Regions from separate parts of the Mycolicibacterium sp. XJ879 genome, predicted to be linked through region 2. Evidence: predicted binding sites of a transcription regulator. Region 2 holds the regulator's gene; the other holds the start of a gene.
What was found. The regulator HspR, encoded in region 2, represses chaperone genes until heat shock. The targets are predictions, from matches to a motif close to ANNTGAGTNNNNNNNACTCANNT.

Region 1: a site for HspR is predicted at 4,109-4,131, ahead of lon (endopeptidase La). Genes of this name have one in related genera too.

Annotation. Positions count from the first base shown of each region.
Region 1 covers NZ_JBEFTH010000007.1:109,359-118,322, forward strand. The annotation lists gene ABQF13_RS17020 (nucleoside deaminase) at 1-213, shown strand, start outside; gene ABQF13_RS17025 (alpha-amylase family protein) at 210-1,490, shown strand; gene ABQF13_RS17030 (alpha-hydroxy acid oxidase) at 1,487-2,737, shown strand; gene ABQF13_RS17035 (esterase family protein) at 2,930-3,934, shown strand; gene lon (endopeptidase La) at 4,143-6,491, shown strand; gene ABQF13_RS17045 (HhH-GDP family DNA glycosylase) at 6,548-7,195, shown strand; gene ABQF13_RS17050 (DUF72 domain-containing protein) at 7,192-7,962, shown strand; gene ABQF13_RS17055 (NAD(P)/FAD-dependent oxidoreductase) at 7,974-8,964, shown strand, end outside.
Region 2 covers NZ_JBEFTH010000003.1:418,240-427,203, reverse strand. The annotation lists gene dnaJ (molecular chaperone DnaJ) at 1-1,110, shown strand, start outside; gene ABQF13_RS09330 (heat shock protein transcriptional repressor HspR) at 1,110-1,478, shown strand; gene ABQF13_RS09325 (sugar nucleotide-binding protein) at 1,475-2,923, opposite strand; gene ABQF13_RS09320 (aldose 1-epimerase) at 3,162-4,064, opposite strand; gene ABQF13_RS09315 (NAD(P)-dependent alcohol dehydrogenase) at 4,357-5,418, opposite strand; gene ABQF13_RS09310 (FAD-binding oxidoreductase) at 5,468-6,634, opposite strand; gene ABQF13_RS09305 (ABC transporter permease) at 6,651-7,655, opposite strand; gene ABQF13_RS09300 (TetR/AcrR family transcriptional regulator) at 7,758-8,372, shown strand; gene ABQF13_RS09295 (GAP family protein) at 8,367-8,964, opposite strand, start outside.

The DNA.
Region 1 (8,964 bases), on a different contig from region 2:
TCGGCCGCGCACGCCTGGGTAGGCCTGGATCGCATCGTCTACGCGACCTCCTCGGCGCAGCTGAGCGGCTGGCTGAAGGAGTGGGGCGCACCGCCGTCGCCGGTGGCGCCGCTGCCGATCACCATTGTCGCTCCCGGGGTGAGGGCCGACGGTCCTGTCGCCGAATTCGCCGAACCGATGAAGGCGCTCTACGAAGCGAAGTACCGGGCATGACTGAGCCCGCCTGGGTCCAGCACGTGATCTGGTGGCAGATCTATCCATTGGGCTTCGTCGGCGCGTATCCGGCCGATCCGCCGCCGGGCCCTGCCGAACACCGGCTGCGCCGGGTGATCGGGTGGCTCGACCACGCCATCGAACTCGGGGCCTCCGGGATCGCGCTGGGGCCGGTGTTCGCCTCGCGCAGCCACGGCTACGACACCGTCGACCACTACCGCATCGACCCCCGGCTCGGTGACGACGACGACTTCGACGCGCTGGTCAACGAGGCCAAGAGCCGCGGGCTGCGGATCCTGCTCGACGGCGTATTCAACCACGTCGCAGCTGATTTCGCCCGCACCGAATGGTTCCGAAAGGGCCCCAACGGCTTGGACACATTCGAAGGTCACGGCGACCTGATCGCCCTGGATCACGACAATCCCGAGGTCATCTCCTACACCATCGACGTGCTGACGCACTGGCTGGGCCGCGGCGCCGACGGATGGCGCCTGGACGCGGCCTACGCAGTGCCCGACCGGTTCTGGGCCGCGGTGCTGCCGCGCGTGCGCGCGGCCTATCCCGACGCCTGGTTCCTCGCAGAGGTGATCCACGGCGACTACGCAGAGATGGTCGCGCAGGCGCGCTTCGATTCGGTGACCCAGTACGAGCTGTGGAAGGCGATCTGGAGCGCTCTTGTCGACGGCAACTTCTACGAACTGGACTGGGCGCTGCTGCGCCACAACGAATTCCTGGACACCTTCGTCCCGTTGACGTTCGTCGGCAACCACGACGTGACCAGGATCGCCAGCCGGCTCGAACACACCGGTCATCTCGAACACGCGCTGGTGCTGCTGTTCACGACCGGCGGTACCCCGAGCGTGTACGCCGGCGACGAATTCGCCTACACCGGCGTCAAAGAGGAGCGGTTCGGCGGCGACGACGCGGTGCGACCGGAGTTCGGTCCCGCACCGACCGCCGACGAGTACGGCCACGATGTGTTCCGGCTGCATCAGCACTTGATCGGGCTGCGCAGACGACATCCCTGGCTGCACAATGCGCGCACGTCGGCGCTGCACCTGAGCAACCGTCAGTACGTGTACGAAACCCGCAACGGCACCGACACGTTGGTGGTCGCGCTCAACATGGACGACGCGCCGGCTGGGGTCGTGATGACCGACCTCGGGTTCGGTCCGGGCCGCATCGTCGCTGGATCCGGTGCACCGCCACCGGACGAGGTCAACGAGGTCGACGTCGCACCGCATGGCTGGCTGATCATCGCGCCGGACCCGTCGTGAAGCGACGGGTACCGCGGCCCGCGGAGTTGGTTCCGCTGCTGGGTTTTCGCGCCCCACGGTTCGGCGTGCAGAGCCGGCTGGCCGACGCGCTGACCATCGATGACCTGCGGCTGCTGGCGCGGCGCCGCACCCCCAGAGCGGCGTTCGACTACACCGACGGCGCCGCCGAGGACGAGCTGTCCCTGGCTCGAGCCCGACAAGCGTTCCGCGACATCGAATTTCATCCGGCCATCCTGCGCAACGTCGCGACGGTCGACACCAGCCGCACCGTGCTGGGCGCCGCGGTGGCCCAGCCGTTCGGCATCGCCCCGACCGGGTTCACCCGGCTCATGCACACCGAAGGAGAGATTGCCGGTGCCCGTGCCGCAGCCGATGCGGGTATCCCCTTCGCGCTGTCGACGTTGGGCACCGCGTCCATCGAGGACGTGAAGGCGGCTAACCCATACGGCCGCAACTGGTTTCAGTTGTACATGTGGAAGGACCGGGACCGGTCGATGGCGCTGGTGGAACGCGCCGCCGCAGCCGGCTACGACACGCTGCTGGTCACCGTCGACGTTCCGGTCGCCGGTGCGCGGCTTCGGGACACCCGCAACGGCATGTCGATTCCGCCGACGCTGACCCTGAGCACCGTGCTGGACGCGGTACCGCGCGCCCGTTGGTGGTTCGATCTGCTGAGCACCGAACCGCTGGCGTTCGCGTCGCTGGACCGCTGGCCCGGTACGGTCGCCGAATACCTGGACACGATGTTCGATCCCACCGTCACGTTCGAGGATCTGGCCTGGATCAAGAAGCAGTGGCCGAACCGCCTGGTGGTCAAGGGAATTCAGACGCTCGACGATGCCAGAGCGGTCGTCGACCTCGGCGTCGACGGGATCGTGCTGTCCAACCACGGCGGCCGCCAACTCGACCGCGCCCCGGTGCCGTTTCACCTGCTGCCCCATGCCGCACGCGAGTTCGGCGGCGACACCGAGGTTTTGCTGGACACCGGAATCATGTCGGGAGCCGACATCGTCGCCGCGATAGCGCTGGGCGCACGCTTCACGCTGGTGGGCCGGGCCTACCTCTACGGGCTGATGGCCGGCGGTGAGGCCGGAGTGAGACGTGCCATCGAGATGCTGTCGTCGCAGGTCAGCCGCACGATGAAGCTGCTCGGTGTGACGTCGCTGGACGAACTCGGCCCGCACCACGTGACCCAGCTGCACCGGTTATCGCGTGGCGATTCGGCCCGAGCGCCGTCGTCACACTAGTCACTGCTTTCTCACTGGTCACACGGCACATCGGCGGGCCTTGAGTCCGCGGCGAGTCGTAATCGTTAGCCAACCGCGACGTGGCAACCGAGTGTTGCGCGCGTCGACCGGGCCGGAGTGCGTGTTTCATAACGCAGGAAAGCGACGGCAATTGCTTTGTAACAAGCGATGAAAGGTGGGTTGGTTGCCGTTATGAAGTTCTCAAAGAGGTACCGAGGTACCAGAACCAAACTGTTGCGCCGGTTGGCGGTGACCGCCGTAGCTGCGGCGACCCTGCCCGGTCTGGCCGGCATCTTCGGGGGGTCGGCGACCGCTAACGCGTTCTCCCGGCCGGGTCTGCCCGTCGAGTACCTGGATGTGTTCTCCGCGGCGATGAACCGCGACATCCGGGTGCAGTTTCAGGGCGGTGGGCCGCACGCGGTGTACCTGCTCGACGGTCTACGCGCCCGCGATGACTACAACGGCTGGGACATCGAAACCCCGGCGTTCGAGTGGTACTACCAGTCCGGGCTGTCGGTCGTCATGCCGGTCGGCGGTCAGTCCAGCTTCTACACCGACTGGTACCAGCCGTCACGGGGTAACGGCCAGGACTACACCTACAAGTGGGAGACGTTCCTGACCCAGGAACTCCCGGCCTGGCTGGAGGCCAACCGGGGCGTGTCGCAGAACGGCAACGCGGTGGTCGGCATCTCGATGGCCGGCAGCAGCGCGCTGACGTATGCGATCTACCACCCGCAGAAGTTCATCTACGCCGCTTCACTGTCGGGCTTCCTCAATCCCTCCGAGGGTTGGTGGCCGATGCTGATCGGGCTGGCGATGCAGGATGCGGGCGGCTTCAACGCAGAGAGCATGTGGGGCCCCTCGACGGACCCGGCGTGGAAGCGCAACGACCCGATGGTCAACATCGGTCAGCTGGTCGCCAACAACACCCGCCTCTGGATCTACTGCGGTACCGGCACCCCGTCGGATCTGGACTCCGGTGCCGCCGGTCAGAACTTGATGGCCGCGCAGTTCCTCGAAGGGTTCACGTTGCGCACCAACATCACCTTCCGCGACAACTACGTCGCCGCGGGTGGCACCAACGGTGTGTTCAACTTCCCCGAACAGGGCACGCACAGCTGGGGCTACTGGGGCCAGCAGCTCGAGCAGATGAAGCCCGACATCCAGCGGGTGCTCGGAGCCTCCGGCGCCGTCTAAACCACCCCACACAGGGAGCCTGCCGTAACCCCCGAACGGCAGGCTCCCTGCCCGTTTGGGTGGCTTTGTTCGCGAGTGCTACACCAGGGTCGTTCGAGCGGCCACGATCGCAGCCCTGGTGTACGTCTCGCGAACACAGTGGCGGCTTCGCGGGAACAAACCCCCCACGCCCAAGGTTGAGTCCATCTGACTGAACTTTGGAGGTGTGATGGCTGAAGCCAAAACAGTGCCCGTGCTGTTCGTGAGCACTCCGATCGTGCTGCCGTCGATGGTGGTGCCGATCGAACTCGACGATGCCGCACGCGCGGCCATTGAAGCAGCTAGGGCCGCCGCGTCAGATGGTTCGGGCGAACTGCTGATCGCGCCGCGGTTGGAGGACCGCTACCCCACCTATGGGGTGCTGGCCTCGATCGTGCAGATTGGCCGCATCGCCGGGGGCAACGGCACCGCAGCGGTGGTGCGCGGCGAGAGCCGTGCACACATCGGCGCCGGCGCCAGCGGCCCGGGCACCGCGCTGTGGGTCGAGGTGACCGAGGTCATCGAGGATCCCGCACCGGAGCACGTCAAGGCGCTCGCCGGCGAGTACAAGAAGCTGCTGCTGGCCATGCTGCAGCGCCGGGAAGCCTGGCAGATCATCGATTTCGTCAACCAGCTGAGCGATCCGTCGGCGCTGGCGGATACGGCGGGTTACGCCTCGTACCTGACGCAGGTGCAGAAGCGTCAGCTGCTGGAGACACCCGATGTCGCCGAGCGGCTCAGACTGCTGATCGACTGGACCGGCGAGCACCTCGCCGAGGTCGAGGTGACCGACAAGATCGCCGAGGACGTCCGCGAGGGCATGGAAAAGCAGCAGAAGGAATTCCTGCTGCGCCAGCAACTCGCCGCGATCCGCAAGGAGCTCGGCGAGGGTGAGCCCGACGGATCTGATGACTACCGCAGCCGCGTGGAGGCCGCCGACCTGCCCGACAACGTCCGCGAGGCGGCGTTGCGTGAGGTGGGCAAGCTGGAGCGCGCCGGCGACCAGAGCCCGGAGAGCGGTTGGATCCGTACCTGGCTGGACACCGTGCTGGACCTGCCGTGGAGCCTCACGACCGAGGACAGCTCCGACCTGAAGGGGGCGCGCGAGATTCTCGATGCCGACCACCACGGGTTGGACGACGTCAAGGACCGCATCGTCGAATACCTGGCCGTGCGGGCGCGTCGCGCTCAGCGCGGGCTGGAGATCGTCGGCGGCCGTGGCTCGGGTGCGGTGATGGTGCTGGCCGGCCCGCCCGGCGTCGGTAAGACGTCGCTGGGCGAGAGCGTGGCCCGTGCGCTCGGCCGCAAGTTCGTCCGCGTCGCCCTGGGCGGCGTGCGCGACGAGGCCGAGATCCGCGGTCACCGACGCACATACGTCGGCGCCCTGCCCGGCCGTATCGTGCGCGCGATCGGCGAGGCGGGTTCGATGAACCCCGTCGTGCTGCTCGACGAAATCGACAAGATCGGCTCGGACTTCCGCGGGGATCCGGCGGCGGCGCTGCTGGAGGTCTTGGACCCGGCGCAGAACCACACGTTCCGCGACCACTACCTGGACCTGGATCTGGACCTGTCCGATGTGGTGTTCCTGGCTACCGCCAACGTGATCGAGAACATCCCGTCGGCGCTGCTGGACCGCATGGAACTGGTGGAGATCGACGGCTACACCGCCGACGACAAGCTCGCCATCGCGCAGGACTTCCTGCTGCCCCGGCAGCGCGAACGTGCGGCGCTGACCATGGATGAAGTCGAGGTCACCGAAGTCGCGCTCCGCAAGATCGCCGCCGACTACACCCGCGAGCCGGGTGTGCGGCAGTTTGAACGGCTGCTGGCCAAGATGATGCGCAAGGTCGCGACCAAACTGGCCACCGAACCGGGTGCGGTCGTCCTCGACGAGGCCGATCTCGTTGACTACCTTGGCCGTCCGCGGTTCCTGCCGGAGTCGGCCGAGCGCACGGCGGTGCCGGGCGTCGCAACCGGGCTCGCGGTAACGGGTATGGGCGGCGATGTGCTCTACATCGAGGCCAATGCCGTCGGAAAGGGTGAAGCCGGCGAAGCGACTTTGACCCTGACCGGTCAGTTGGGCGACGTGATGAAGGAGTCGGCGCAGATCGCGCTGTCCTACGTGCGCTCGCACGCCGAGGCGCTGGGCGTCGACCCGACGACGCTGGAACGGCGGATCCACCTGCACGTGCCCGCGGGCGCGGTGCCCAAGGACGGTCCGTCGGCCGGTGTCACGATGGTGACCGCGCTGGTGTCGATGGTCACCGGGCGCCAGGTGCGCTCGGACGTCGGCATGACCGGTGAGGTGACGTTGAACGGCCGGGTGCTGCCGATCGGCGGCGTCAAGCAGAAGCTGCTGGCCGCGCAACGGGCCGGGCTGTCAACGGTTTTCATCCCGCAGCGCAACGAGGCCGACCTGGACGACGTCCCGGCCGACGTGCTCGACGCGCTGGAGGTCAAGCCGATGACCGACGTCGCGGACATCATCGCGCAGGCCCTGGTGCCCGCCGAGGACTCCGGCGCGACGGCCGCGGCCTGACCTGGGCCCAGCTCGCGGTGGTTTGTTACCAGTCGGGCCCGGGTACGTCAGCGCGAATGGGTACCTCTGACCGCAAGCAACTGGTCCAGAGCCTGCTGGAGCACGCCGGCACCACCTACGCCGACGAGGCGGGCATCCGGCTCAAGGACCAGCCGATGCCGCTGTTCGAACTGCTGGTGCTGTGCATGCTGGCCAGCAAGCCGATCGACGCCGCGATCGCGGTGAGCGCGGCCCGCGAACTCTTCGCGGATGGGCTGCGCAAACCCGACGCGGTGCTCGAGGCGGATCGTCAGCAGATGATCCGCGCGTTCGGCCGTGCCCACTACGTCCGCTATGACGAGAGCTCGGCTGACAGGCTCATCGACATCGCCGGGACGGTCCGCGACGAATACCACGGTGACCTCCGCCGGTTGGCGGCCGAGGCCGACGGCGATGCGGGCACCGCGGCTAAACTTCTCAAGCAGTTCAAGGGTATCGGCGACACCGGAGCCGACATCTTCCTGCGCGAGGCGCAGGACATCTGGACGTGGGCGCGGCCCTACTTCGACAACCGCGCCATGGACGGCGCGCGCAAGCTGGGGCTGTCGGGCAGGGCCGACGAGCTTGCCGAGCTGGCGCCACGGTCGACGGCGAAACTGGCTGCCGCGCTGGTCCGGGTATCGTTGGATGACGATCTGCGCGAAAAGGTTTCGTCGTCGCGATGATCCGCATTGGTACGTCGGGGTGGTCCTATGCGCACTGGGCCGATGTGCTTTACCCGCCGGGTTTGCCGGTGGCCAAAAGACTGGCTCGCTACGTCGAGGAGTTCGACACCGTCGAGCTCAACGCCAGCTTCTACCGCTGGCCCAAAGACAGCGCGTTCGCCGGGTGGCGTGAGCGGCTGCCCGAGGGCTTCACGATGTCGGTGAAGGCCCAGCGCGGCCTGACCCACTACCGCCGGCTGCGGGCGCCGGAGCCCTGGATCGAGCGCTTCGAGCGCTGTTGGATCGCACTCGGCGACCGCTCCGAAGCGCTGCTGGTACAGCCCCATCCGCAGCTGGAACGCGACGACGCACTTCTGGACACGTTTTTGCGCCTGATGCCCGACCGGATCCCAGTGGCGATGGAGTTACGTCATCCCTCGTGGGACGATCCTGCGGTGTATGCCCTGCTGGAACGCCGCAACGCGGCGTATGTGGTGATGAGCGGCGCGGGTCTGCGGTGCGTGCCGCGTGCGACGGCCGAGCTGGTCTACGTCCGGATGCACGGCCCCGACCAGAACTCGATGTATGCCGGCTCCTACCCCGACGATGAGCTGCGGCGCTGGGCCGACTGCGTCCTGGAATGGGACGCCAAGGGCAAGCGGGTGGTCGTCTACTTCAACAACGACCTCGGCGGGCACGCCATTCGAAACGCGCGGCTGCTCAAAGAGCTGACGGCTCGAACCGGTGACGCCGACGCCGACTCCCCGGCCATCATGCACCGGGAGTAAGCTCGTGTGGCATGACAACGTCGTCTACGATCGTCATTGTCGGTGGTGGCCTCGCGGCAGCCAAAGCTGCAGAAGCGCTGCGGGACAAAGACTTTGACGGTCATATCGTATTGTTCACGGCCGAAGAGCAGCTACCGTACGAGCGGCCTCCGCTGTCCAAGGATTACCTGGCGGGCAAGAAATCGCTCAATGACTTCACGGTCGCGCCCGCGCCCTGGTACCGCGATCACCACATCGAACTGCAACTGGGCACCGAAGTGACCGGTATCGACACCGCCGCGCACACCGTGTCCCTGCCCGACGGCGATCCGGTGCGCTACGACAAGCTGCTGCTGGCCACCGGTTCACGCCCCCGCAAACCACCCATTCCCGGCGCCGATTCGGCCGGTGTGCACTACCTGCGCACCATCGACGACGCGGACGCGCTCAAATCGGCGCTGGGCGACGGTGTTTCGCTGGCCATCGTCGGCGCGGGGTGGATCGGCCTCGAGGTGGCTGCGGTCGCACGTGAGCACGGGGCGGCCGTCACCGTTGTCGAAACCGCAAGCGCGCCGCTGCAGGCCGCGCTCGGGCGCGAACTCGGCGAAGTGTTCGCCCACCTGCATCGTGAGCACGACGTGGATCTGCGGTTGTCGACGACCGTGGAGGAGATCACCGTCGCCGACGGTGCCGCGACCGGGCTGAAACTCAGCGACGGCGCCACCGTGGCCGCCGACCAGGTGTTGATCGCCGTCGGCGCGGCGCCCAACATCGAGCTCGCCGAGGCCGCCGGGTTGGCGATCGCCGACGGTGGTGTGCAGGTGGATCCGTCGCTGCGCACCAGCGACCCGGACATCTACGCCGTCGGCGACATCGCGGCCGCTGAACATCCGCTGCTGGGCGTGCGCATCCGCACCGAACACTGGGCGAACGCGCTCAAGCAACCGGCCGTCGCCGCCGACGCGATGATCGGCAGACCCGCCGAGTACGCCGACCTGCCCTACTTCTTCACCGACCAGTACG
Region 2 (8,964 bases):
ATCAAACGGGCGGCGCGCAAGCTGCTCGCCGAAAACCATCCCGACCGCAACCCCGGTAACTCGGCGGCAGAGGAACGGTACAAAGCCGTTTCGGAAGCCAAGGAGGTGCTGACCGACCCGGCCAAGCGTAAGGAATACGACGAGACCCGAAGGCTTTTCGCCAACGGTGGCTTCGGTCGCGGCCGGTTCGGCGGCGGCGGTGGTGGCGGTTTCGGTGGTGGCTACGGCTCCGACGGTGTCGAGTTCAACCTGAACGACTTGTTCGATGCGGCCGGTCAGACCGGTGGTGCGAACATCGGTGACCTTTTCGGCGGTCTGTTCGGGCGGGGCGCACAGCAGCCCCGGCCGAGCCGGCCCCGTCGCGGCAACGACCTGGAGACCGAGACCGAGCTGTCGTTCCTCGAGGCGACCAAGGGCGTCGCGATGCCGCTGCGCCTCACCAGCCCCGCGCCGTGCACGAATTGTCATGGCAGCGGCGCACGTCCGGGCACCAGCCCGAAGGTGTGTCCGAACTGCAACGGGGCCGGCGTGATCAGCCGCAACCAGGGCGCGTTCGGGTTCTCCGAACCGTGTACGGAATGCCGGGGCAGCGGCTCGATCATCGAGCACCCGTGTCAGGAGTGCAAGGGCACCGGTGTGACCACCCGGACCCGCACGATCAACGTGCGGATCCCGCCGGGCGTCGAGGACGGCCAACGGATCCGGCTGGCCGGACAGGGTGAGGCCGGGCTGCGCGGGGCGCCGTCGGGTGACCTGTACGTGACCGTACATGTGCGCCCGGACAAGGTTTTCGGCCGCAAGGGCGACGACCTGACCGTCACCGTGCCGGTGAGTTTCCATGAATTAGCATTGGGCACAACGCTTTCGGTGCCAACTCTGGAGGGCAAGGTCGGCGTGCGGGTGCCCAAGGGAACGTCGGACGGACGGATCCTGCGGGTGCGCGGGCGTGGGGTGCCCAAGCGTTCCGGTGGCCACGGCGACCTGCTCGTCACGGTCAAGGTGGCCGTTCCGACGAACCTCGGGGGCGACGCGGTCGAGGCGTTGGAGGCGTACGCCAAGGCCGAGCGGGCCAGCGGGTTTGACCCGCGGGCGGGATGGGCAGGTGCGTGATGGCGGCGAAGCGTTCCAACGATGAAGCGCGCACGTTCCTGATTTCGGTGGCCGCCGAGTTGGCGGGTATGCATGCGCAGACGCTACGTACCTATGACCGGCTGGGTCTGGTGCGCCCGCAGCGCACGGCCGGTGGCGGCAGGCGCTATTCGCAGCACGACGTTGACCTGCTGCGGGAGGTGCAGCGGCTATCTCAGGACGAGGGTGTCAACCTCGCGGGGATCAAACGCATCATCCAGTTGACCAACCAGGTCGAGGCGCTGCAGGCCCGCGTCAAGGAGTTGACCCGCGAGCTCGAGGAGCTGCGGGCGCAGCCGCGGGCCAAGAGCACCGCGTTGGTGGTGTGGCAGCCGCGCAACCAGCGCTAGTCGGTGGCGGCGTTCAGCGTCGGCAGGCGTTGCTGTTCGAGTTCGATGTAATTCGTCAGCATCTCGTCGGCATCCACGGGAACGAAGCCGGTGGACTCGATCTTCGTCAGGTCCAGAACGCTGTTGGCCGGGCGTGGAGCAGCAGGCCCGGTGGCCTGGCCGAAATACTCGGCGGTGGAAACGCCGGTCACTCGACTCGGCTCATGGCCGGCGATGGCGAACGTGCGTTGTGCGATCTGTGCCCATGACCGAACCGACCCGGATCCCGTCACGTTGTAGGTGCCATAGGGTGCACGGGACTCGGTGACGTGTCGGATCGCCCGCGCCAGCTCCGAGGTGAACGTCAAGCGTCCGAACTGATCGTCGACGACGGCCGGGTTCACGTCATTGCTGGCCAGCGACAACATGGTGCGTACGAAGTTGCGCCCGTCGCCGATCACCCACGACGTGCGCAGGATGTAGTGACGCGCAAGCGTGGCCACGAGTTGATCGCCGGCGGCCTTGGTCTGTCCGTATACGCCCAGCGGCGCCGGCGGGTGGTCCTCGCGGTACGGCGTCGTGCTCGTACCGTCGAACACGTAGTCGCTGGAGATATGCACGACGGTGATGCCATGCTCAGCGGCGACCCGCACCAGGGCCGCTACACCGGTGACGTTGGTGGCCCATGCCGCGGCACGACCTTCCGCGGTCTCGGCTCCGTCGACGTTGGTGTATGCCGCGGCGTTGATGACCGTGTCGTACTCACGCCATGCGCGGGCGGAAGCGAGGTCACCGCCCGTTAGGTCGAGATCGGCGCGCCCGGCGAATTCGATGGACGGCGCATCAGCGTACGCACGGCGCAATGCGCGGCCCAGTTGCCCGTCCGCCCCGACGATCAGGGTCTTGCGCGGCGGAATGGGTTCGACCTCTGCCAGGTGCGGCTGGGCTCGGTCCTTGGCCGACAACACCGCTTGGTCCAACGGAATTGGCCAGTCGATGGCGACGCGCTCATCGCCGGGATGCACCGAGGTGTAGTCCGCGTCGGGGGAGTAGTGATCGTTGACGAGGTAGGAGTAGACGGTGTTCGGCTCGAGGGTCTGATAGGCGTTGCCAACCCCACGGGGTACGAAAACCGCACGCGAAGGGTCGAGTTCGATGGTGAACACCGTCCCGAAAGTCTCGCCCGCACGCAGATCGACCCAGGCGCCGAACGCCCGTCCGGCCGCAACCGAAACGAATTTGTCCCACGGCTCGGCATGGATACCGCGCGTCGTGCCCAGCGATTCGTTGAAGGCGATGTTGTGTTGTACGGGTCCGAAATCCGGCATCCCGGCAGAAATCATCTTCGCGCGCTGCCAGTTCTCCTTGAACCAGCCGCGGTTGTCGCCGTGGACGGGCAGCTGCCAAACGGTCAGCCCCGGGATCGGGGTGTCCATGGCACCCAACGTCTTGCCGTACTCCGTCATTGCTTGGCTTCTCCGTCATTGCCCGAGTCGGGCGTAGAACGCTTCGGTGGCTCCTTTAGCGGGTGCCCACCAGTCTTCGTGGTGGCGATACCAGTCAATAGTCGCAGACAGACCTTCCTCGAAGTCTCCGTACCGTGGGCGCACGGAAGCATTCGATAGGCGATGTAATGATTCTGGCATTAGTCGCCGCGGCGAAGACCAGGTGCGCTACCGCATGGTGCCAGGGATGTGGTGACGGTCACCGCACGCTGATCGAAAAGCGTACCGTTTCAGGCCTGCCCGGGACGGCACAGCGGTAGGTACCGCGGCGCAGCGAGTCGGTCGGGGCGGCCATCGGCTCGAAGCAGACGACGTCGTCGCTGCCGGGCGCGAAAATCTGCGCCGCCGGATAACCCGCCTCGAACCTGACGTCGAGGCGGTGGTCCCCGCCGGACAGCGAGAACACCGCCCCGTCGGGCACGTTGTCGAAGCCGTCGTCGTACTCGACGCGGCCGAGCGGTTCGGTGCCGCCGTGCCACTCCTGATGCCCCCCGGTCGGAATACCCCGGTCGTCCACCGGCAAGCGGCGCATGGCCGGAGTGGTCAGCCGCCACTGTTCGCGCGGCACACCGGGGATCGTCAGATAGGGGTGGTAGCCGAAGCACAACGGCACCGACGCCGACGTCGTCGCCATCACGGTGGTTTCGATGGTCAGCTTGCGTTCGTCGAGCGCGACGCTGTGGACCAGCAGGTGCGGGAATGGGAACGAGGCCAGCAGCCTGGGTTTGCCGCCGTAGTCGAGCACAGCCGTCAGCGAGTTCTCCGACCGGGCGGTTACCAGCCACCCCGGATAGGCGGCCAGCACACCGTGGATCGGAGCGCCGTGTTCGTCCGTGCGCACGCCACCGGCACCGGCGGTCAGGGTGACGACAGCGTCGTCGACACTATACGTGTTGTCGCTCAACCGGTTTGCCCACGGATACAGGAACGGAATGCCCATCGTCTTGCCGGATGTCACGTACGCGTCCAACCCGCGGCGCTGGCCGAGGAACTCATCACCCGCGTCGGCCAGCGAGGTGCCGACCATGCCGGCCGTCGGGACGAACGTCGCTGTCATCGACGATGCCGGATCCTTCAGCGTGACGCTCTCCAACTCGGCCATGTCAGCCGATCCTGCCACCGGATGCGGTTAGATCAAACGGTGATCGGAGATACGCGGGCGCACGACGAAACCGAAGCCCGCAACCTTGAGATCGTCCGCGCCGGTTTCGGCGCCTGGAGCGACGGCACTGGCAGCCCCGATCAGGCGCTGAGGGCGCGGCTCGCGACGGCGTGGCCTACCGCAACACCTATTCGTGGTTTCTGACGCTCGCCGACGACCGAATCGTCAGAGGTACAGCGCTTTTCGACAGCATCGCGTTCAACGATTTCTGGCAACGGGTGCCCGCCGACAGTCAGTCGTAGACGATCACCGCGCGGCCGACGAAATCGCCGTGGCCCAGTGCGTCGATGTGATCGTTGACCTCCTCGAAACGCACCTGCGTCACCGAATCTTTGATCTTGCCCGCCTCTGCCAGCGCCACGACCTCGGTGAGGTCGCTGTAGTTGCCCCAAAATGAACCGAACAATGTGTATTCGCGGCTGACCAGAGGGAACAGCGGCATGTCGACGCGATTGCCGACCAGCCCCACCGTCGCGACCGCGCCCTCGGTGGCCAGCAGGGCGAAGGCCAGCCGGATGCTGGTTTCGGCTCCCGCGCATTCGATGACCGCGTCGAACTCCCGTCGGCCGGTGACCTGCTCGAGCGCGTCGCGCACCTGATCGTCGGAGCGGTCGCCGATGTTGATGGTGTGATCGGCTCCGTTTTCTTTTGCCAGCGCGAGCTTTTCATCGTTGCGGGCCAGCGCCACCACCGTCGCCCCCGCGCCGAGCAGCTTCGCGTACTGCACGGCGTATGCGCCGAGCCCGCCGACGCCCATCACCGCCAGCGTGGTGCCCGGACCGAGCACCCCCGCGGAGCGGAGCTTCTTCAGGCCGCGGTAGGGGGTCAGGCCGGCGTCGGTCAGCGGCGCCAGGGACAGGGCCGACATCTGACCGCTGACCCTGATCAGCTGTCGGTAGGAGACCGGGACGTACTCCTGGTACCCGCCGTGCGGCCCGAAACCGATCCAGTGGCCCTGGTTGCAGATGTGCTGGTTGCCGCGATGACATTGGCGGCAGGAGCCGTCGCCTTGCGGCCCGAAGACCACCACATGGTCACCCTCCGCCAACGCTGCGGCGGCAGGAACGTCGGCGCCGAGCCGATCGATGGTCCCCGCGATCTCGTGACCCGGGGTCGCAGGCAGCGGCATATCCATCCCGAAGTAGCCGTCGATGAGCTGAAAGTCGGTGCGGCACATGCCCGCTCCGCCCACCTTCACCAGTACCTGGTCGGGTTCGATGTCGGGTATCGGGATCTCTTCGAGCTTGAGCGGTTGCCGGTATCCGTACATCCGTGCGGCGCGCATGGTCGGCATGGCTTCTCCTCAGCCTGAACTGATCTTGAGCAGTGTATGAGCCCGCCGCTCAGTTGGATAGCGGATCGTGCTGAATCCGCTCGGCCGGCGCCCCTTTGGCGATCAGCGCGGCCTTGGTGGCCTCGACCATCTGCGGCCCGCCGCAGATCAAAATCTGGCGGTCGCCCCAGTTGCCGTACCGGGTCACCACGTCGGGCAGCCTGCCGGTCTGGCGCACGTGCAGCCCGCGAGGCGGGTTGACGTCGGGATACTCCGACGCCCACGGCGGATCGACGTTGTACTCCGACACCGGCGTCACCGACAGCCACGGATTCTGCGAGGCGATCTGCCACAGGGTGTGCAGGTCGTAGAGGTCGCAGGGGTAGCGCCCGCCGAAGAACAGCTGCACCCGGGGGTTCACCCCCCACCGGGTGAGGTCCATGATCAGCGCCCGCAGCGGGGCCAGGCCGGAGCTGCCGGCGACCATCAGCACATCGCCGCCGTTGCGGTCGATGTGCAGGCCGCCGTGCGGGTTGGACAGCCGCCACCGGTCACCGGGTCGGGTCTCGCCGACGATCGCGGTGCTCACCATGCCGCCGGTGACCGAGCGGATGTGGAACTCGATGCCCCCGCTGGGTTCGGCCGGAATCGACGGGCTCAAATACCGCCACCGCCGCGGCCACTGCGGCACCTGCACGGTGACGTACTGGCCGGGGTGGTAGGCCAGCGGTCGGTCCAGTTGCAGGCGTACCACCGAGACGTCACGGGTGGCGCGGATGTGCTCGATCACCGTGCCGTCGCAGTACGGCGGGCCCTCCTCGGCCTCGGCCGCCCCCCGCATGACACCGATGAACAGCGCGACCGCATCGTGGCTGGCCTCGGCCAGCCTGTCATCCCAGCGCTCGACGAGGTGATCGCGCAGCGACCTCAGCAGGGCGCGTTGCATGCTGTCGTAATGCTGTTGTGTCACACCGTATTTGCGGTGATCGCGACCGAGCTGGGCCAGGAAGGTCACCGGCTCGTCGGCGCGTTGCGCGACGAGTTCGCCGAACAACCAAGTCAACGCCTGCGCGAACACGGCGCGCTGCTGGGCCATATCGGGTGGAAACAAGTCGCGCACCGACGGGTCGGTGGCGAACCAGTGGGTGTAGAAGGTGCGGATCAGATCGTCGGAGCCGAGCGCGGGGTCGACGGCGTGGCGCAGCATTTGCAGCGCGTCACGGTCGTCGAGTCCCACGCCGCCCGAGTGTAAGTCAGCTCGGCCCCCGGCTCCGTTGGCGCAGCGCGGCGATGACCATCAGAGCCGCACCGGCCAGCACCCAGAGACTCAGCACGAGGACCGGCACGGCCCCGCCTGCGCCGTCGAAGAACGCCGTCGACCGCAGCAGGGTGGCATTGGCGCCCTGCGGCAACCACTGACCGACCTCACCCCAGCCGCTGGGCAACATCTCCGGCGCACTGTTCAGCCCCGACAACGGGTTGCCGACCAGCACCGCCAGCAGCGCGCCGACGATCAACCCGATCCGCCCGAACACCGAGCCCAGCCCCATGATCGTCAGCCCCGCGGCAAGCACGCCCAGCGTCAAACCGGCGGTGACACCCCAGAAGTTCTGGTCGATCGAGCCGAGCACGAAGCGCAGCAGCGCCGCGATCGTCACGCCGGAGACCGCGGCGAAGGCGATCATGGCCGCCACTCGCGTCCAGATCTCGCGCCGAAGCACCAAGACCAGCGCAATCGCGGGCAGCAGCGCGGCCAACGTGAGCGGCAACGCCGAGGCGGCCAGCCCGATGCCGCGCGGATCGTCGGCGGTGGGCGGCGCGAGATCCTCGACCTGGACCTGCGCGCCGGTCTGTTTGGCGATGCCGTTGGCGACCTGGGTGAGCATTTGCGCGACGGCCGGGCTGGCCCCGGTGGCGATCAGCAGTGTCCGCCCGTCGGGACTGAATGCCATGCCGCCGTAGACATCCCGGCTTTCGATGGCGTCGCGCAGCGCCGCTTCGCCGGGATAGTAGGTGACGGCGAACGCGCCGGGGGCCTGCTGCTGCAGCAGTGCCTCGACTTGACCCGCCGCGGCCTGCGGGCCCGCCGCGCCGATCGGTACGTCGCGGGGCGCCGTGTGCACGGCGGGCAGCGCGAAGGCCAGCGCGACGATCGCGACCACGACGGTGAGCACCAGCACGATGCCGGTCGCGCGGATCGCCGCGGACGGTTCGTGGCTCGGAGTGAAGGGCGAGGTGTCCAGCTGTGTTTCGGTCATGGTTCGAAACCTTTTCATCTGGTGTTGAATTAATGCCTTGCGCCGAGCGTAACGCCGCTGGGGGAAGGATTTCAACAGTTATTGAAATGTTAGTGTCGCAATATGCCTTCACCAGCCCGGGTGGCCAAACGGCGCGGCCGCCGCCAGGGTGACCCGGTGTCGCGGGAGGCGGTGCTGGCGGCGGCCAAGAAGCGGTTCGCCACCGAGGGTTACGACAAGACGACGCTGCGGGCGATCGCGCGGGATAGCCATGTCGATCCGGCGATGGTGCTCTATCTGTTCGGTTCGAAGGCCGAGCTGTTTCGCGAGTCGTTGCGGTTGATCGTGAATCCCGACGTGTTGATCGCCGCGCTCACCGGCGCGCCCGGCGACGACCCCGACATCGGCACCCGGATGGTGCGCGCATACCTGCGGATCTGGGCCGAACCCGACACCGGTCCCACCATGGTGGCGATGCTGCAGTCGGCCACCTCCAACAGCGACGCCCACGAGGCGTTTCGCGGGTTCATGCAGAACTACGTGCTGACCGCGGTGTCGGGCGTGCTCGGCGGTGACGAGAACGCGCGGCTGCGCGCGATGCTGGCCGCCAGCCAGCTCGTCGGCATGGCGATGCTGCGGTATGTGATGAAGATCGGACCGTTGGCGGCCCTGCCCGACGACGAGGTGGTGAGGCTGATCGCCCCGACGGTGACGCGGTACCTCACCGACGAGCTATAGGTGCGAAATCCCCTTGTACAGCACCATGAGCCCGATCACGACGAGGATCACCGCCATCAGGACCGCGTGCTGTTGCTCCATCCAGTCCTTCAGCCGCGCCAGGGCGTTGTCGAGGCGTTTCCCGGACACGGCGTAGCCGAGAATCGGTATCACCACCGACGACGCGGCGACCACCACGAACCACGCCACGGCCGCCCAGACGCTCGATCGGCCCATGCCGGCCGAGCCGATCGCCAAACCCGCCGCGGCGCAGATGAGCAACACCTTGGGGTTGACGACGGTCAGCGCCAGCGCCGTACCGCCCGCACGGGCCGGGGTCAGCTTGCTCAAGCTCTGCATCCAGCGCGGCATGTGCGCGGACTTCTTGCGCATCGACCACCGGTAGATGCCGAACGCGATCAGCGCGACGCCCACGGCGATGCGCAGCCATGAGGCCCAGCCGGGAGGCTCGCGGTCCAGCCCGCCGAGCAGGCTGGAGACCGCGAGGAAGGCCGTCGTCAGCACGGCGATGCCGATCACCCAGCCGGCCAGAAACGACAACCCGGTCGGGCGCGGGCGCGCGGTGTGTAGCACCAGCACCGCCGGGATGATC